One region of the Pseudomonas sp. S35 genome, then DNA from elsewhere that is predicted to be linked to it. Evidence: predicted binding sites of a transcription regulator. Region 1 holds the regulator's gene; each other region holds the start of a gene.
What was found. Region 1 encodes FliA, which starts transcription of late flagellar genes. Its sites were predicted from a motif close to CTAAAGTTTNNNNNNNNNNNGCCGNTAA; they were not measured.
Positions count from the first base shown of each region.

Region 2: a site for FliA is predicted at 3,393-3,420, ahead of PspS35_RS09970 (methyl-accepting chemotaxis protein). Genes of this name have one in related genera too.
Region 3: a site for FliA is predicted at 1,779-1,806, ahead of motA (flagellar motor stator protein MotA). Genes of this name have one in related genera too.
Region 4: a site for FliA is predicted at 2,022-2,049, ahead of PspS35_RS13505 (methyl-accepting chemotaxis protein). Genes of this name have one in related genera too.

Region 1 covers NZ_CP019431.1:4,629,758-4,634,798, reverse strand. Annotated here, with positions in the region: gene flhA (flagellar biosynthesis protein FlhA) at 1-731, shown strand, start outside; gene flhF (flagellar biosynthesis protein FlhF) at 744-2,060, shown strand; gene fleN (flagellar synthesis regulator FleN) at 2,167-3,000, shown strand; gene fliA (RNA polymerase sigma factor FliA) at 2,997-3,737, shown strand; gene PspS35_RS20635 (chemotaxis response regulator CheY) at 3,907-4,281, shown strand; gene PspS35_RS20630 (protein phosphatase CheZ) at 4,300-5,041, shown strand, end outside.
Region 2 covers NZ_CP019431.1:2,182,906-2,187,946, reverse strand. Annotated here, with positions in the region: partial or broken gene PspS35_RS09985 (helix-turn-helix domain-containing protein) at 1-150, shown strand, start outside; partial or broken gene PspS35_RS30225 (transposase) at 190-503, opposite strand; gene PspS35_RS09975 (hypothetical protein) at 687-1,088, opposite strand; gene PspS35_RS09970 (methyl-accepting chemotaxis protein) at 1,732-3,360, opposite strand; gene PspS35_RS09965 (S8 family peptidase) at 3,669-5,041, opposite strand, start outside.
Region 3 covers NZ_CP019431.1:603,960-609,000, forward strand. Annotated here, with positions in the region: gene rhdA (thiosulfate sulfurtransferase) at 1-114, opposite strand, end outside; gene PspS35_RS02555 (HDOD domain-containing protein) at 172-1,707, opposite strand; gene motA (flagellar motor stator protein MotA) at 1,875-2,726, shown strand; gene motB (flagellar motor protein MotB) at 2,730-3,746, shown strand; gene rsgA (small ribosomal subunit biogenesis GTPase RsgA) at 3,842-4,873, opposite strand; gene orn (oligoribonuclease) at 4,982-5,041, shown strand, end outside.
Region 4 covers NZ_CP019431.1:3,058,859-3,063,899, reverse strand. Annotated here, with positions in the region: gene PspS35_RS13525 (LysR substrate-binding domain-containing protein) at 1-332, shown strand, start outside; gene PspS35_RS13520 (MmcQ/YjbR family DNA-binding protein) at 329-685, shown strand; gene PspS35_RS13515 (DUF1294 domain-containing protein) at 674-1,057, opposite strand; gene PspS35_RS13510 (undecaprenyl-diphosphate phosphatase) at 1,054-1,884, opposite strand; gene PspS35_RS13505 (methyl-accepting chemotaxis protein) at 2,117-3,751, shown strand; gene pnuC (nicotinamide riboside transporter PnuC) at 3,924-4,487, shown strand; gene PspS35_RS13495 (AAA family ATPase) at 4,484-5,014, shown strand.

The DNA of each region.
Region 1 (5,041 bases):
CTTTTGGCCTGGACGCGGTGTGGATCGAAATCAGCCAGCGCAGCCAGGCGCAGTCCCTGGGCTACACCGTGGTGGACGCCAGCACCGTGGTTGCGACCCACCTCAACCAGATTCTGTACAAGCACTCCCATGAGCTGATCGGCCACGAAGAAGTCCAGCAATTGATGGGTTTGCTGGGCAAAGCTTCGCCAAAACTCGCCGAAGAACTGGTGCCGGGCGTGCTGTCGCTGTCGCAATTGCTCAAAGTGCTGCAGGCGCTGCTGGCCGAACAGGTGCCGGTGCGCGACATCCGCAGCATTGCCGAGGCCATCGCCAACAATGCCGCCAAGAGTCAAGATACCGCCGCGCTGGTGGCTGCGGTGCGCGTCGGATTGTCCCGCGCAATCGTGCAAAGCATTGTAGGGCTTGACTCCGAGCTGCCTGTGATCACCTTGGAGCCAAGGTTGGAACAAATATTGCTCAATAGTATTCAGAAGGCAGGACAAGGCCAGGAAGAGGGCGTTCTGCTGGAACCAAGCATGGCTGAAAAGCTGCAGCGCTCGTTGATCGACGCCGCGCAGCGCCAAGAGATGCAAGGCCAACCGGTGATTCTGCTGGTGGCCGGCCCGGTCCGCGCGATGTTGTCGCGGTTTGGACGCCTGGCAGTACCGAATTTGCACGTTTTGGCTTATCAGGAAATTCCTGACAACAAGCAAGTGACTATCGTCGCGACAGTAGGGCCCAACGGCTGAGGGTAGTGGGTTATGCAAGTGAAGCGTTTTTTCGCCGCCGATATGCGTCAGGCCATGAAACTGGTCCGTGATGAACTGGGCGCCGACGCCGCGATTATCGGTAACCGTCGTATTGCCGGCGGTGTCGAGCTGACGGCTGCCCTGGATTACACCCCCTCGGCGCTGGCGCCACGCGTGCCGAACATGGAGCTCGAAGACGAGCTGCGCAAGACCGCCTCGCGTATCGTCTCGGCCCAGGCCGAACTGAGCATGCGTGGCGACAGCGATGCCACCACCAATCGCCAGTTGTTTGCCGGCCTGCCGCTGACGGCTGCCGAGCCCCTGGTTGAGCCGACCTTCATCGAACCGCCGCGTCCTGCCGCGCCAGCCCCGGCCGCCGCCGTCGACCAGCGTGTGTTTGATTCGATGCGCTTTGAGCTCAATGGCCTGCGCGAACTGCTGGAAGTGCAGCTCGGCTCGCTGGCCTGGACACAACTGCAAGGCAGCAAGCCGCAACAGGCCAACCTGTGGCGCCGCCTGCAACGCATCGGCCTGTCCGGTCCGCTGTCTCGCGACCTGCTGGCCCTGACCACCGAAATCGACGAACCTCGCCAAGCCTGGCGCATGTTGCTGGCGCACCTGGCGCGGATGATCGTCACCCCGGAAATTGAACCCTTGGAAGAGGGTGGCGTGATCGCCATGGTCGGCCCTGCCGGCATGGGCAAGACCACCACCCTGGCCAAGCTGGCCGCGCGTTACGTGCTCAAGTACGGCGCCAATAACATCGCGCTGGTGAGCATGGACAGCTACCGCATCGGTGCCCAGGAACAGCTCAAGACCTTGGGTCGTATCCTCAATGTGCCGGTGACCCACGTCGATCCGGGCCAGTCCCTGGCCAACGCGCTCGACCCGCTGCTGCGCAAGCGCGTGGTGTTGATCGACACCGCCGGCCTGCAAGCCAGCGACCCGGCGTTGCGCATGCAACTGGAAAGCCTGGCTGGGCGTGGCATCAAGTCGAAAAATTACCTGGTGCTTGCAACCACCAGCCAAAAACAGGTTCTTACCGCTGCGTACCATAGCTACAAGCGCTGCGGCCTGGCCGGTTGCATCCTGACCAAACTGGATGAAACCGCCAGCCTGGGCGAAGTGTTGAGCCTGGCTATCAGCCATGAACTACCGGTTGCCTACCTGACCGACGGGCCGCGGATCCCGGATGATCTGCATCTGCCGCGCCGTCATCAGTTGGTCAGCCGCGCCGTCAGCGTGCAAATGCAAGAAGAGCCTAGCGAGGAAGCGATGGCCGATATGTTCGCCGACCTCTACCACCACCCGGCAAAACGGGTCGGTTGAAGTCAGGATGAACACCGTGAAATGTACCTACATCGATGGTCTGCAAGCGATTCACGCGGCCAAGCCATGTAGCCTGCGTCTAAGCAAGACAAGGTAAAGAAATAAAATGGGCAGCATGCATCCCGTACAGGTGATCGCGGTGACCGGCGGCAAAGGTGGCGTCGGGAAAACTAACGTGTCAGTGAATTTGTCCCTGGCCCTGGCAGAGCTTGGCCGTCGCGTCATGCTGCTGGATGCTGACCTGGGGCTGGCGAACGTCGACGTTCTGCTGGGACTGACGCCCAAACATACCCTTGCCGATGTGATCGAGGGGCGCTGTGAGCTGCGCGATGTGCTGCTCCAGGGCCCTGGCGGGATCCGCATCGTGCCGGCCGCCTCCGGTACCCAGAGCATGGTGCACCTGAGCCCGGCGCAACATGCCGGCCTGATCCAGGCCTTCAGTGATATCGGCGACAACCTCGACGTGCTGGTGATCGACACCGCCGCCGGGATCGGCGAGTCCGTGGTCAGCTTCGTGCGCGCCGCGCAGGAAGTGTTGCTGGTGGTCTGCGATGAACCCACCTCGATCACCGACGCCTACGCCCTGATCAAACTGCTTAACCGTGACTACGGCATGAACCGCTTCCGCGTGCTGGCCAACATGGCCCAGAGCCCGCAGGAAGGGCGCAACCTGTTCGCCAAGTTGACCAAGGTCACGGATCGCTTCCTCGATGTCGCCTTACAATACGTCGGCGCAGTTCCCTACGACGAGTGTGTGCGCAAGGCTGTGCAAAAGCAGCGTGCAGTCTACGAAGCGTTCCCTCGTTCCAAATGCGCACTGGCGTTCAAGGCTATTGCCCAGAAGGTCGATACTTGGCCGTTGCCCGCCAACCCTCGGGGGCATCTGGAGTTTTTCGTCGAGCGATTGGTACATCAGACGAGCGCAGGACCGGTGCTATGACAGCGAACGGCTACAACGCCTACAAGAAATCTGCCCGTGACAGCCAGGGTGAGTTGATTGAGCGCTATGCGCCGCTGGTCAAGCGTATCGCCTATCACTTGTTGGCTCGCCTGCCCGCCAGCGTGCAGGTCGAGGACCTGATCCAGGCCGGCATGATCGGCCTGCTCGAAGTGTCGACCAAATACGACGCCAGCAAAGGCGCGAGTTTCGAGACGTATGCGGGTATCCGTATCCGTGGCGCGATGCTCGATGAGGTGCGTAAAGGCGATTGGGCGCCGCGTTCGGTGCACCGCAATACGCGCATGGTCAGTGACGCAATTCGTGCAATTGAAGCAAAAACCGGTCGCGACGCTAAAGATCACGAAGTTGCGGCCGAACTCCAATTGAGTCTCGACGATTACTACGGGATTTTGAACGATACCTTGGGCAGCCGCCTGTTCAGTTTCGACGACCTGTTGCAGGACGGCGAACACGAAGGGCTGCACGAGGACGGCGCGAGCGCACACATGGAGCCGTCGCGCGACCTGGAAGATGAACGCTTCCAGGGCGCATTGGCGGACGCCATTGCCAACTTGCCCGAGCGCGAGCGGTTGGTGTTGGCGCTGTACTACGACGAAGAGCTGAACCTCAAGGAAATCGGTGAGGTCCTGGGGGTCAGTGAATCGCGTGTCAGCCAGTTGCACAGCCAATGCGCAGCCCGCTTGCGCGGGCGATTGGGAGAGTGGCGAGCGCGCTGACAGGCGGTGTGGGGGCACTGCGAAGCGATACCGCGAAGGTGATTGGCCTTCGCGGGTTCGACCCGTGGTGTTCCCAGCAGTCCTTTTTGTGTAATGCCTGTTGATTGAAATGGCGCGTCCAGGTGCTGGGCGCGTTTAAGACTGCTTGGAGGTCGAATTGGACAAGAACATGAAAATCCTCATCGTTGATGACTTCTCAACGATGCGGCGGATCATAAAAAACCTGTTGCGTGACCTTGGGTTCACAAACACGGTCGAGGCGGATGACGGCCTGACGGCAATTCCGATCCTCAACAGCGGGAGCATCGACTTTCTGGTAACGGACTGGAACATGCCGGGAATGACCGGTATCGACCTGTTGCGCCACGTGCGCGCCGACGAAAAGCTGCGCAGCCTTCCCGTGTTGATGGTGACCGCCGAAGCCAAGCGTGAGCAGATCATCGAAGCCGCCCAGGCCGGGGTCAACGGTTATGTGGTCAAGCCATTCACTGCACAGGCCTTGAAAGAGAAGATCGAAAAGATCTTCGAACGCATCCACGGCTAATGCCATCGCGGGGGAGCTATGGAGCATAAAGAAACGTCACAGGGAGACTTCGAGTCGACCCTGAAAAAACATGCTCACCAGTTGGTCGACAGCCTTGAAAGAGGCCAGTTCGGCGACGCGGTGCAGTTGATCCATGAGCTCAACCAGACCCGTGACCGCGGCCTGTATCAGGAAGTGGGCAAGCTCACACGCGAGCTGCACAGTGCGATCGTCAATTTCCAGATTGACCCGCATATGCCCCAGGCCGAAGAAATCTCACAAATCACTGACGCCACCGAACGCCTGTCCTACGTGGTCAGGCTGACTGAGGCGGCGGCCAACCGCACGATGGACCTGGTGGAAAACGCCACGCCCCTGGTCAATGGCATGGCCACTGAAGCCCAAGCCCTGAGCAACGACTGGGGCCGCTTCATGCGCCGGGAAGTGGGGGCTGAAGAGTTCCGTGAGCTGGCCCGTCGGGTCGAAGGGTTCTTGTCACGCAGCGAGCAGGAAAACCGCACGGTTGCCAGCAACCTCAATGACATTCTGCTGGCCCAGGACTACCAGGACCTTACCGGTCAGGTGATCAAGCGTGTGACCCAGTTGGTCACCGAAGTGGAAAGCAACCTGCTCAAATTGGTACTCATGGCTGGCCAGGTCGACCGTTTTGCCGGCATCGAACATGACCGCGAAGCGATCCTCTCTGAAAAAGATCCACAAAAACATCTCGCCAAGGGTGAAGGTCCGCAGATTCATGCCGATAAACGTGAAGACGTTGTGT
Region 2 (5,041 bases), 2.4 Mb from region 1:
GCAGCTCAAGGTTGTTCGCGGATAGAAACCGCTCTCTTGACCAATTTCTCACTCACAACAATCACCCGTTGGTGCCTGGGCTTTCAAACGCTACGATTGGATGGTTTGCTCGACAAGCCGGGGCATGGGTGCACACGTCCTAGCTGGCTGAAGCTGTATATCGTGGCAAAATCGCGTCAGCGGCAACACTCGTACTGAAGTGGAGTCAATCATCCGGGTCTCCAGATCAATTATTCCATGCTCGTTGAGCTTGAAGTAAGCCGCTGGAGCATCTAGTCAAACGCTCTGCGATTGCGCCAGTCACGAAAGCGTTGATAAACGGTTGACTATGAACCAACGCGTTCAGGCATATCGCACCAAGCAGCGCCAGAGCAGAGCACCCGAAGGACGCCGTTGAGCATCAAGCGATCATCTATTCGTGGGCGCCCGCTGCGGCGGGGCTCATAGGAGATATCTGCACGCAAATCCCAGGCTGCGTCGGGGAATTCGTACAGTTTGGCCATCGTGGACTCCCGCCTTTATGGTCGCGGACCTTTACTGAATATCGAGGCCCGCGGACGCCAAAATGGTTTCCGCTTATTTCGTAGAGTTCCTAGCAAAAAAATACACTAACTAAAAACCAACAAATGGTGAGAGTGACATATTTAAAATTTCAATTATTTATTAAAATTCGATTACCCAAATCTTTAATTGATGTTCTGCCGAAAAGATTCTACCTGCAACTTAAAATCTTCAAGCTGCAATAAGCATTGAGAGAACAAAGTCGAAAAAAGGCTTCCCTCGACTTCGCCTCCTACTAAATCGACCTCTTCAGCTATCATATTTAGACAGGTATCGATTTTATTCGAAAGAAGACTCAACTCCTTAAAAGCTAAATCTCTCATACTATCAATTTCTACAGCCAAAATGTAAAGCTGACCCTCTAAGCTTTCTAGGCCTGATTTATCAAAATTACGGACATCACGGGCCAGAACAGACATTTTCTGTTCAGTGAGCCGTATCGTCTGGATAAGCCCGGCAACGGACTTAAGAATCACCTCTTGACTCTCCTTAAGCACTTGAATTGACTCAATTAATCTATATTGCATCTCAACAATTCCCTCTCGTTTTTATTGTAACTATAGCCCCAGAGCTACCATCCCTAAAAAAATGCCACCATAAAAAATCATCGTTTGCTCCGATTGTTTTGCCAGCCTTCAAGCACACAAACTCAGTCGTTCATAGCAAAGCACACATCAATGACTTACTTTAAATCTCTTTGTGGCGGTACAGGGAATACATATAATTCGACGTAACGTAACGAGTATCGAAGGAACAACAACAAAAACTTTTATCAGGAACCCTGCCTTATCTAAGGATGCTTGCAAATCAGCATTGAGAGAATGTCCATCCTGAGCATTATTTGATATATAACCAATCCCAAACCATCACCGGCCTCTCACACGGGGGAGAATCATCTCGGACAGACACCAGCTTAGTGATCATCCGCATTTAAAAATGCAAAGCTCTAATCTGATTGGTTAATTTTTTACCGACTCTATTTATTCCAGCGAAATTAACAGTAATTGCAAAGGCTGGACATCATTATCACCCGTTCACTTTCGAATTATCAACAAACCACATCGGCAACCCGTAATCCATAGAGGTATCAGCGTGGCTAAGAATTACTTATTTTAATATAAGCAGAAGAAACCTTTTAAATTACTATTGCGAAAGCAACGTTCTGGACGTTCAAACCTTGAATTTTGCAACCAGTCGACTTAGCTCAACGGCTAAGCTAGAAAGTTCAGCACTGGCCACAGACGTCTGTCGTGAACCTGCCGCCGACTGGATAGAAAGATCGCGTATGCTGACCAAATTTGCGTCAACTTGCCTTGCGACCTGCGACTGTTCTTCAGAGGCTGTTGCTATCTGTACATTACGGTCGTTGATATGCTCAATCGACTCAGTTATTTCCGCGAGTGCTAATCCCGCCGACTGAGCCAGCGCTAACGTTTTGCCTGCTTGATGGCTAGTCTGGTTCATGGACGTTACTGCGTCAGTAGAACTCGTCTGAATGGTGAGAATCATTTTTTCAATTTCGCTTGTCGACAACTGGGTGCGATGAGCAAGCGCCCTAACTTCATCTGCCACCACGGCAAACCCTCGGCCAGCCTCCCCGGCACGCGCAGCCTCAATCGCGGCATTAAGCGCTAGCAGATTAGTTTGCTGGGCGACTGAGCGGATGACATCAAGCACTCCACTAATATCCGTTGCCATCTCTGCTAGACCGCGCACGTTAACCGAGGTCGACTCAACGTTATCTACCATGATATTAATCGCAACCACCGTCTCATTTACCTTACCTCTACCGGCGATTGCCGTCTCTGCAGTGCTCGAGGCTGCACTGGAGGCCTCCGCTGCATTACTCGCAACTTCGTCCACGGCCGAACTCATCTCGTTCACTGCGGTCGCCGCCATCTCTATCTCATTATTCTGACGAATTAATCCCTGAGAGGCGTCTTCCGTGACGGCATGCATTTCCTCTGCAGTTGCTGCTAATTGGGTTGAAGAATCACCTATCTGAATAATGGCACTACGCAGATTACCCTGCATTTTTGATAACGCGTCAAGGAGTCGCCCCATTTCATCAGTACCATCAGGGTATATATCATGACTAAAATCGTTAGTCGCAATACGTTCAGCAATCATTAGGGACTTGAGCAATGGAGTCGTTATGCTTTTGGTATAGAACCAGGCTAGAGTGATAGTAGCGATTAAAGAAACAATAATGAATGAGCTGGCCAAAACTATCATTCGATTATAAGCTTCTTCGGCTTCGTCGCCAGCCGCTTCCGCCTTCATGTCATTAACTTTTTTCAACGCCTCAATATTCCCTGCAACAATACGAGAGACATTTCTTACTTCGCTATTCGTAAAGTTAATCGCCTCGCTGAAATTCTTGGCATCTATCAAAGCCATATACTTCACTTGAATATTATTGAATTTCTCGAATGATTCCGCGAGACTATTAATTGCGGCCAGGCCTTCGGGCGTGACGATAAGATGAGATAAGCTATCCATGCTTTGCTGGATCAACAATTGAGATCTAATTAGATCTTTCTTGTCGCCCGCTCTTACGGAATCATCCTCGCCTGCATTACGTAATTTACTGTTGCTATTACGCACACTTACAAATTCGCGATCAAGTACACCTAAGACTTTGAAGCTAGGAATAATATTCGTCTCTATCTTTTTTTCAGCACTATTCAAAATCGAAGCCTGCTGTATTGCAAAAATTCCTAGCAAGACGATTAGAATGCAAAAAAAACCAAAACAGAGCGCAGAACGAGCAGCTAATTTCAATTTTCGTAAACTCACGGCACGCACCTCAAGATTAGGATATAATTATTATTTCGGCCAATTATTAAAACACTTTAGCCTCAAAGAAATTTTTCAACGACCAATACCCCTGCATAGGATGCTGTCTTATAGGAAAATCCTGAAAAAGACTTCCTGATTTGGCAAAATCCCCGGACACCAATTGCCGAGTTTTTCAATAAAGCAAATGACCTTCGTCGATGCCGAGTGAGCCGGGAAGCGCAAGCAGACTCTAAAGAATTGCTCATGATCGAGATGGATTGTGTCATGCAAATGTTCCAGCAGCGCCGTCCCTGCGCTGCTGCAGGCTAATATTGCAGTCGGGCATTGAGCAGTAACAGAGTGCCGTCATTGCCGGCCTGGTTGGCGTAATCCTCTACGCGCAGCAGGCTGCCTTTGAAGGAAAGCGGCAGCATAGGCAGGTCGTAGCGAAAAAAGGCTTCATACTCCATGTGGTGCCCGTCGGGCTTGAGGCTCAGGTCGACACTTTTCCAGGCCACGCTGTTGTCGGCATTGAGGCCGGTGGGCAGCTGAGTTGATAGCGTGCTGTTCTTAAGACGCAACGGCTGGTAGGCGAGGGCCCCGACTTGTAGCCCCTTGGCTGGTTGAACGTTGATGCCTAGGGTGAAGCTATTACTGATCAAGGTACTGCCCTCGGCCCAGCCTTTGCCGCGCACCTGGCTGCGCCCGCTGTTATAGCGTCCATAGACCTGCCAATGCTCGCTCAATGGCATGCTCAGGTTTAGGCCGTGGAACAGGGTACGGGTATTTCCACCGCCGAGCAGGGTCTCGCTCTGCGAGCCGAGCAGGCGCTGTTGCTCGTTGAGCACACCCATCTGCCAGCTGGCGACCACACCGTTGTCAGCCATGTACGCAAGTTCGGTCTGTATGCTCTGTTGCTTTTCGCTGGCAGGCTTGTCGGCAAAGCGCTCGGCGGCTCGTGCCGTTTGGACTTGCACGCTGCTCTGCCATTGCTGGCCTATTTTCTGGTGCAGACCGACTCCGCTGGCCTGTTCGCCCTGACTCAGATAGGGATTGCTCAGCGCGCCGGTGACACTGGTGTTGGCCAAGTTAGGTTGCAGGCGAGCCAGGCCCTGGTTCCATGACGGGTCGCTATTCACCGTGGCGCTGAATGCGACCTGAGGGCTTACGGTCTGCCAGGAATGAATCTGGCCGACAGCATCCAGCCCGGAGCCTTCACTACCGGCACTGTAATCGATGGTCAGACCGTCTTTGCTGGAATGGCGCTGCATGTTGCCTTGCTGTTCCAGGCGGCCAAGGTAGTCGCCGGTATCAATACGTGAATATTGGTCGTTCTGCTTGCTCGCCAGGAGATCACCTTTGACCACGAATGGCGTGTCGAGGCTGTCCTTGAGCACCAGATCGACCTTGGCCAGCGATGCCCTTACGGCGCCGCCCATGACCGAGCTTTCGGCAATCGCCGAGCGGCTCGAGGCGATGATTTCGCCGCTGCTCGTCTCGACCATCAACATGCCGATGGGCTCGCTGGCAGCACGCAGATCCATCACCCCTTGGCCGTAGATATCCTGGTCGGCGTACGCGCCCTGTTTATTCGCCGAGGTCAGCAGGCGTTGCACGATCTGCTTAGGGGACAGTGTGGGAAAAAGTTCCATCAGAACCGCCAGCCCGCCACTAACCTGGGGCGCGGCGATGGAAGTAC
Region 3 (5,041 bases), 2.6 Mb from region 1:
TTCGGCGTAGCGGGCGGCGCTGGTGAGGTCCACCAGAATCAGGTGTTCGGCATCCAGGCGACTCAGCAAGTCGGCAGATTCGATCACCAGCGGCAAGCCAGAGAAGTCAGGCATGTGAGGTCTCCTGGGCACAAATGTTGGCGATAAAGGACGACGATTGTAACGCAAGCATCAGGCGCTGCGGTTGGTAAAGCTGTGCAGGGCTTTCTCGATGCATTGGGCGGTTTTGCCGAACGCCTGTACGGTGGTTTCCGAGAACGGCCCGCCGCCCTGGTCGGCAACCATCACCATCACCACGCGGCCATTGCAGCTCATCGAGCGCAGCAGCAGGTGTTCGCCGGTGAACAGGCGGCGCAGGATCGGCGGCAGCAAGGCTGAGAACTGCGCGTGGTTGTCCGGCGTCAGGCGAACCTGGGCGGATTTCTCCAGCAGGCGCTGCAACAGCGTGCTGTTGACCACGTCCAGGCTCAGGTTGGCGGCGTCTTTAGGCAGGCCATCTGCCTGGTGTACGCGCAAGGTGCTCAACGCGCGGTCGGCCATGAACAACAGGACCCGCTGCATGCCGCTGGCCACCAAGGCTTCTTTGGCGCAGGTGGTCAAATGCATGGCGTTGGCAAAGCGGCTCGGCTCCACCAGCAGTTCGGTGCAGCGGTTGCGCCAGACCGCCAAGGCTTCGGCAGTCGGTGGCGGCGCAGGCAGCAGGCCGCGATGAATCTTTTGCACATGCCACGGCCAGATCAGCGACAGCGCCGGGTGCCAGAGGTCGGGCATCAGGGTGGTGCGGGCGCTGGTGACGGCTTGCTGGTGAGCCTGTTGCTGTACCTCGCTCAAGGGCTGTTGCAGGTACAGGGCGGTGAGGTATTGCCAGCGTTGGGTGTGCGGGCAGGTCCAGGACTCCTGGGCCGACATCGCCAGGCCGTTGGCCAGCAGCACGGTATTGGCCGGCTGGTTCAGCCAGCGGCGCAGGTTGGGTTCGGCGTCGAGCAATTGCTGGTGACGCAACGGGTCGTCCTCGCGGGCGATATGCAGCGCCTTTACCAGCAGTCGTTGCTCGCGCAGCAGCAGGTTATAGCCCTGGGATACCCAGATTGGCAGGTGCCACGCTTCGGTCAGGCCCAGGCACAGGTCCAGCAGGCGCACGCCGAACAGTTCCTGCTCGACCTTGCGTGCCGACTCGCCCTTGTGGATGACGCGCAGTTCCCATTCTTCAAGGAGCTTGGGGTAGGCAACGGCCATCGGCCACAGGGGTGACAGAAACAGCAGGCTGCCCCAGTGAATGTCTTGCCACAGTCGCGCCAGGCGGCTGCCAAACAGGCCGTTGGCTTGTTGCGACGCATGCTGGCTCACCAGCAACAGCTGGCGCAGCGCCACTGGAATCTCGTGGGCCGGCACAGAAGGCAGGCGCGCCAGCAGTTCTTCGGCGCGCTTGAGGCCCAGGCGGTTGAGCGCCACTTCGAGGTTTTCTGCCGGTTCCGCCAGGCTGCCGTGGGTATGGCTGTTGGCCTCGCGCATCACGCTGAGCACCAGGGCCGGGCTGTTTTGCATCAGTTCGGCAATATCTCGCAACGAACTGCGGCTGTCGCGGATGGCTTTGCACACCCGGTCATGGCTGGCCTGTGGAACAGGCAGCAGCACGTCGTCCAGGCGCTTGATCCAAGCGGCGAGAGAGAGGGGTCTTACAGATGGGACTGTCGTTTCATTAGCCATGATTGGGGCGCGATCATCACTTGCGGTCAACACGCCCGGAGCGGGCCGAACTGGCTTTTCGCCTTAACGGGCTATAGTCTGGCGCAGTTTTGCCGATAAGAGGAACAAGAGTTTTCCAGTTCCCCCAAATATGTCCATGAACCCGACGGCGCAAGTACTCATCTCCTATGGCTAAAATTATCGGCATTATCGTCGTCTTCGCGAGCGTGCTCGGCGGGTACGTCTTGTCCCACGGTAAAATTGCGGCACTGATCCAGCCTTTCGAGGTGTTGATCATTGGTGGTGCGGCACTGGGCGCTTTCCTGCAGGCCAACCCCGGCTACATGACCATGCACGTGGTCAAGAAGTCGCTGGCCATGTTCGGTTCGCGTTTTACCCACACCTTCTACCTGGAAGTGCTGGGCCTGGTTTACGAGATCCTCAACAAGAGTCGTCGCGAAGGCATGATGGCCATCGAGGCTGACATCGAGGACGCCGCCGCCAGCCCGATTTTCGCCAAGTACCCGGCCGTGCTCAAAGACGAGCGCATGACCGCCTACATCTGCGATTACCTGCGCATCATGTCCTCCGGCAACATGGCCCCCCATGAGCTCGAAGGCCTGTTCGACATGGAATTGTTCAGCCTTAAAGAAGAGCTGGAGCACCCGTCCCACGCCGTGACCGGCATCGCTGACGGCATGCCCGGCTTCGGTATCGTTGCGGCGGTACTCGGTATCGTGGTGACCATGGCGTCCCTGGGCGAAGGCGACCAAGCGGCCATCGGCATGCACGTTGGTGCGGCGCTGGTGGGTACCTTCTTCGGTATTCTCGCGGCCTACGGCTTCTTCGGCCCGCTGGCGACCTCCCTGGCTCACGATGCCAAGGAAGAAATCAACCTGTACGAATCGATCAAGGCCAGCCTGGTAGCGTCCGCCTCCGGCATGCCGCCATCGCTGGCGGTGGAGTTCGGTCGCAAGGTGTTGTACCCGAAACATCGGCCAAGCTTCGCCGAGCTGGAACAAGCGGTTCGCGGTCGCTAAGCCATGGAAAACAACCAGCCGATAATCATCAAGCGCGTCAAGCGCTTCGCTGCGGGGCACCATGGTGGTGCCTGGAAAATCGCCTTCGCCGACTTTGCGACGGCGATGATGGCGTTCTTCCTGGTGCTGTGGCTGATGTCCACCGCCACGCCCGAACAGAAGATCGCCATCGCCGGCTACTTCAAAGACCCGATTGGCTTCTCGGAAAGCGGTACGCCGTTCGTGATCGACCTGGGCGGTTCGCCGCAGTTGGCGCCTGAGCGCACCATCAACCCAGAGGTCAAGACCGAAGCGCCTCAGGAAAACATCCCGATCGAGCGCGACACTGTCGAAAGCATGGCCGAGCAGGTCGAGCAGGAACGCCTGGAGCTGTTGCTGCAAGAGTTGCAGACCAAGGTGGATGAAAATCCGCAGTTGCTGAAATTCAAGGATCAGATCTCGTTCGAGATCACGCCGGAAGGCTTGCGTATCCAGATCACCGATGCCGCCAACCGGCCGATGTTCGATTCCGGCAGTGCACGCTTGAAGCCGTACTTCGAAGACATCCTGCTGGCCATGGCTGACACCATCAAGGCGGTGCCGAACAAGATCAGCATCAGCGGCCACACCGACGCCAAGCCGTATGCTGGCCAGGGTGATTTCGGTAACTGGGAACTCTCGGCCAACCGCGCCAACGCCGCCCGTCGTGCGTTGGTGGCAGGCAGCTACCCGGACCCGCAAGTGGCGCGCGTGGTGGGGTTTGCTTCCTCGCAGTTATTTGAGCCCAAGGATCCGTTCAACCCAATCAACCGGCGGATCGACATCGTGGTGCTGACCAAAAAGGCCCAGCGCGCGATTGAAGGTGATCAGCCGCCCGCTGCGCCAACCCCAGGCGCTGGCGCACCCGGCGAAGTACCGGGCGACCCGAACGCCATCCCGCCAGGGCAGGAGCCGTTGCCGGCCCACGAGCTGCGGCAGAAGCTGAACCTGTTTGATGATGGTGGGGTGAAGGACCCTACGGTGCCTAAGGCAGGTTCCTAAGCAGCACATGCAAAAAGGCCGCGATGATCGCGGCCTTTTTGTTTCTGCCCTATGGGTGAGCTTTCTGTGGCGAGGGAGCTTGCTCGCCACAAGGGTCAGTAACTGCTCTCCGGGAGACTCGCAATAATCGAACGATAGCTGTTCATCCGCTGCTGCTGCACGCGACCGTCTTCCAGCGCCTTGAGCAGTGCACAGCCTGGCTCGCGATCATGCTTGCAATCGCGGAAGCGGCACGTACCGATCAGGTCGTTGAATTCGATGAAGCCCGCTTCCACATCGCTGCGGCTGACGTGGCCCAAGCCGAATTCACGAATGCCGGGGGAGTCGATCAACTCGCCGCCGCCGGGGAAGTGGAATAACCGCGCGGTGGTGGTGGTGTGGGTGCCCTGGCCGGACAATTCCGACAGCGGGCCTACACGGGTGTCGACTTCCGGTAGCAAGCTGTTCACCAACGATGACTTGCCCACGCCGGACTGGCCGACAAACACACTGATACGCCCGTCCAGTTGCTGTTGCAGCTGTTCCATGCCATTGCCGTGGTGCGCCGAAACTTCCAGCACCGGATAACCCAGGGTGCGGTAGACCGCCAGCAGCGCATTGAGCGCCGGGGCGTTCTGTTCGTCGATCAGGTCGAATTTGTTCAGCAGCAGCAACGGGCGAATGCCGGCATGCTCGGCGGCTACCAGGTAGCGGTCGATCAGGTTGGCATGGGGCTCGGGCAGCGGTGCGAACACGATCACGATCATGTCAACGTTGGCCGCTACCGGCTTGAGCTGGCCGCGGCTGTCGGGACGACGCAGTTCGGTGGTGCGCGGCAACTGGGCGACGATCACGCCGATACCCTGGTTGCCCGCACGCCACACGACTTTGTCGCCAGTGACCAACGCCGGTAGGTTGGCGCGCAAATGGCAACGGGACACAGAGCCCGCCAGTTCGCCTTCCAGCGCCTCGACTTCGACCTGCACACCAAAGTGCGCGATCACCAGGCCCGTTTGCTCGGGGCCCAGGTCGCCGCCCTCAAGCGCTTCCACGGCGGAGGATTCACGTTTGGCGGCGCGAGCGGCGCGTTCGCCTTGAATCTTTTCGATGCGCCAGTTTTGGCGACGGTTGAGCTGGCGTTTGGCCATTGGTGTTCCGTGTCGATAATGCAAAGGTTGGGTGAAACGGTCGCGAGTCTAGCACGGCCCCGCCTGCTAAACTGCCCGGCTACGCCAAGGTGCCAAGAGAATCAAGCCATGCAAAACCCACAGAACCTGATTTGGATCGATCTGGAAATGACCGGTCTGAACCCCGAC
Region 4 (5,041 bases), 1.6 Mb from region 1:
CACTGGAGGCGGACCGTATGGTGCACCAACGCATCATCGACCCACAGGGCAACCCCCACGACCTGATCATGGAAGCGCGCCTGGGCGTGGATGACTTCAATGTGCGCAAGGCCAGCGCCATCATGGGCCTGGGCTTTACCGTGCTGCCAATGATGTATTGCGAGGAGGAATTGGCCAACGGCCACCTGGTGCAATTGCTGCCGCAATGGTCACTGCCGGGCGGCTGGTTGCAGGCCGTTTACCCGCACCGGCGCGGCGTGCTGCCGGCCATTCGGGCCTGGATCGATTACCTGGAAGAAGGCTTTAAAAGCTGCGGAGACCGCCTGCTATGAAGATGAGCGAAGAGCAAGTCGCTACGTTCTGCCTGAGCCTGCCCGGCGCGCGGGAAGACTACAAATGGGGCGGCGTGCGGGTGTTTTCGATTGCCGGCAACAAGATGTTCGCCCTGCAAAACCTGCGCGGCGACTCACTGGCGCTCAAGGTCGACAAGGAACTGTTCCTCGGCCACGTCGACCGCCCCGGCATCCACCCCGCGCCGTACCTGGCGCGTGCACAGTGGATCATCATGAACACGCCCTACCCGCTGGGCGCCGATGAAGTGCGTGGCTTGTTGCAGCGTTCCCACCAACTGGTGGTGAACAAACTGCCCAAGCGCACGCAGATCGGGTTGCGGCTAGAGGACTGATAGCAACGTGCCGCCGAGGAACAGCTGGTCCAGCCAGAACACCTGGTGCAGCAGCACGATGACCCAGAACAACACTTGGTAAGACACCTTGCGCGTCTTGTGGCGCAACACCTGCTGGGCGATCAACGCCCCCGGCCAACCGCCCGCCAGTTCCACGGCGTGGAGGATGTTTTCCGGGGTGCGCCAACTGTCCGTTTGCGCCTTGCGCTTGTCGCGCCAGTACAGCAAAAACGCAATCACGCTGACCACGCCATAGGCCGCCAGCGGCATCACGGTTTCGCCACGCAGCCACACCAATACCGACCCCACCAGCGGCGCCGCGCACAGCAGCATAAAAATCGCCGCCTTCAAGCGCGGGTGCTGGATGCTCATGCCTTGGCCGCCGCCCAGTCGATCCAACCGAACTGCCAGGTCGCCAGGATCAGCAGGCCAAACCCGATCCGATACCAGGCAAACGCCGCATAACTATGGCTGGCGATGAACTTGAGCAGGCCCTTGACCGCGATCATCGCGAAGATGAACGAGGTGATGAAACCCACGGCAAACACCGGCAGGTCCGCTGGCTGGAACAGGTCGCGGTACTTGTAGCCGGAGTACACCGCGGCGCCGACCATGGTCGGCATGGCCAGGAAGAACGAGAACTCGGTAGCGGTCTTGCGCGACAGGCCGAACAGCAGGCCGCCGATGATGGTCGAGCCGGAACGCGAAGTGCCCGGGATCATCGCCAGGCACTGGGCAAAGCCGACCTTGAGCGCGTCTTTCCAGGTGATGTCGTCGACGGTCTCGGCGTGCACTTCATGCTCGCGGCGCTCGGCCCACAACATGATGACGCCGCCCACCACCAGCGCCGTGGCCACGGTGATCGGGTTGAACAGGTAGTGATGAATCAGGTCGGCGAAGATCACCCCCAGCACCACGGCCGGCAGGAACGCGATCAACAGATTGATCGTGAAACGCTGCGCCGTGCGCTGGGTCGGCAAGCCGGTAACGACATCGAGAATCTTGCGCCGGAACTCCCACACCACCGCCAGGATAGCGCCGAGCTGGATGATGATATTGAAGGCCATCGCACGCTCGCCGCCGAAGTCGAGCAAGTCGGCCACGATGATCTGGTGCCCGGTGCTGGAAATCGGCAGGAACTCCGTCAGCCCCTCCACTACGCCAAGAATCAATGCCTGAATGGCGGTCCAAAAATCCATGCTTCCCCCAAAGGTCATGCGCGGCGGCATGCCTTGTTAGTCTTTTTTAATGGTTCACTGACGACGAGCGCGCTGAAGGCCTGGTGTTGATGGTGGTCAACGCCAGCCTGCAAAAATGCTGTAAAAATCAGGCAGTACTCAGGTTTTGCGATTACAGGCCGAAAGCCTATCAGACAAGGCGTAAAAGTCGATGCGACGCCCACAATTATAAAAAGCCCGGAGTGACAGGACGATGAACAGTTTGCGCAATATGTCGATCAGCCGCCGCCTTTGGCTGATCCTGATAGTCGCCGTGCTGATGCTGCTGGCCCTGGGTTTGCTGATGCTCAAGCAGATCCATGACGACCTCTACCAAGCCAAGCGCCAACAGACCCAACACGTGGTCCAGACCGCCAGCGGGATCCTGACGTTTTATCACGGCCTGGAAACCACCGGCGTGATGACCCGTGACGCCGCCCAGAAACAAGCCTTGAGCGCTGTACGCGGCTTGCGTTATGACCATGACGACTACTTCTGGATCAACGACCTCACGCCCGTGATGATCATGCACCCGGCCAACCCCAAGCTCGACGGCCAGAACCTGTCGGCCATCCGCGACCCGGACGGTTTTGCGGTGTTCAACGAATTTGTCAGCCTGGCCAAGGCCAAGGGCGCCGGCATCGTCAACTACCGCTGGCCCAAGCCGGGTGCCGAAGCGCCGGTGGCCAAGACCTCGTACATCCAACTGTTCGAGCCCTGGGGCTGGATTATCGGCTCGGGTGTGTATGTGGACGACGTGCAGGCCGAGTTCACCGGCCAGGTGTGGAAAGCCTCGTTGATCGGCCTGGGCATTGCGCTGGTGATGGGCCTGCTGGTGTCGCTGATCGCCCGCAGCATTGTGCGCCCGTTGCAGGACGCGGTGAATGCCATGGGCAATATCGCCAGCGGCGAAAGCGACCTGACCCGCAGCCTCGACACTCATGGGCGTGACGAAATCACCCAACTGTCCCAGCACTTCAACAGCTTCACCGCCAAGCTGCGCCAAGTGGTGAGCCAGTTGCAGGTGTGCGCCAACGCCTTGGGCCAGTCCTCCACCGACCTGGGCAACAACGCCAGCCAGGCCCATGACCGCAGCCAACAGCAATCGCAACAGATGGAACTGGTGGCCACCGCCATCAATGAAGTCACCTATGGCGTGCAGGACGTGGCCAAGAACGCCGAACACGCCGCCAGCGAAATGCGCGATGCCCAGGCCCAGGCGCAACAGGGCCAGGTCAATATCGACGGCAGCCTGAAGCAAATCGACCAACTCTCCAGCACCATCAGCCAGGCGGTGGAAGTGATTCGCACCCTGTCCAGCGAAAGCACCCAGATCGGCGGTGTGCTGGAAGTGATCCGCTCCATCGCCGACCAGACCAACTTGCTGGCCTTGAACGCCGCCATCGAAGCGGCACGTGCCGGCGAGCAGGGTCGCGGGTTCGCCGTGGTCGCCGACGAAGTCCGGCTGCTCGCCCAGCGCACGCAAAAATCCACCGCCGAGATCCAGGCGATGATCGAGCGCCTGCAAGGCCACTCGGAAGCGGCGGTCAAGGTAATCAGCGACAGCCACAGCGCCTCGCAACTGACCATCGAACAAGCGGGCCAGGCCGGTGCCAGCCTCACCGCCATCGGCCAGGCGCTACACAACCTCAACGGCCTGAACGCCTCGATTGCCAGTGCCACGTTGCAACAGGCGCATGTGGTGGAGGACATCAACCAGAACGTCACCCAGGCGGCTGGGCTGTCCCACAGCACGGCATTGGCAGCGGAGCAGTCCAGCGTGGCCAGCGTGCATTTACGCGGCTTGAGCGAACAACTCGACGGCCTCCTGCGCCAGTTCAAAGTCTAAACCTGTCGAGGGCAATACCGTAATCAGCAGGCCTGTTGTGGCCAGCAGGCTTGCTGTGGTGAGCGGGCTTGCCCCGCTCACCACAGCAAGCGCCGCCAACAACAGCCAACGCCTACAAGCGGCCCTCTTTGGTTACAATCACCGCCCTCTCCCACTCCCCCAAGGAACCACCATGTCCGGGCTTGAACTGTTCGCCGCTGCCCTAGGGGTGATTGCTGTCTGGCTGACGGTCAAGCAAAACCCCTGGTGCTGGCCCATCGGGCTGGTGATGGTGTTGCTGTACACCTGGGTGTTCTACGACGTGAAACTCTATTCCGACATGCTGCTGCAGGTGGTCTATGCCGGCCTGCAACTGTATGGCTGGTGGCAGTGGACCCGTGCCGGCGAGGTCAGGCAGGGGCGCCAAGTCACGAGCCTGGGCGTGCCGGCGATCATCACCAGCCTGGCCATCGGCGCGGTGGGCAGCCTGCTGCTCGGCGCCGCCATGGCCCACTGGACCGATGCCGCACAACCCTGGCTCGATGCCGCGCTCACCGGCTTCAGCCTGGTAGCGCAGATGTGGATGGCACAGAAGCGCGTGCAATGCTGGCCGTTGTGGATCGCCGTGGACGTGATCTTCGTCGGGCTGTTCCTCTACAAAGGCCTGTACCTCACCGCCGCACTCTATGCCTTGTTTACCGTGATCGCCGTGCAAGGCTGGCGTGAATGGCGCGCCGACCCGGCGCTGCAACCATGAAGGTGGTGGTACTGGCGGGGCCTGAATCCAGCGGCAAAAGCTGGCTGGCCGCCCAGTTGCACGGGCACTTGGGCGGTGTGATGGTCGGTGAATACGTGCGCTATTTCATCGATCACCATCGGCGCGATACGTGCCTGGCAGATATCCCGGCCATCGCCCACGGCCAACTGGCCTGGGAAGACGCCGCACGCGCCGAGCAACCTCGCCTGCTGATTCTCGACACCCACCTGCTGACCAATAAGCTGTGGAGCCAGACGCTGTTTGGCGACTACCCGGCGTGGCTCGACGATGAACTGTTGGCACGCCATTACGACCTGCACCTGCTGCTTTCGCCGGAAGATGTGGAGTGGACAGCCGATGGCCAACGCTGCCAGCCCGAGTTGGCGGATCGCCGTGCGTTTTTCCAGGGCAGCCTGGACTGGATGCAGCAGCATCAACAGCCGGTGGTGGTGATTGGGGGGGATTGGGAGGCGCGCCGGATCGCGGCGTTTACAGCGGTAGAGCAACTGCTTGCACAACCACTGTAGTAGGGAGCAAGAACTAGGCGTCCCCCT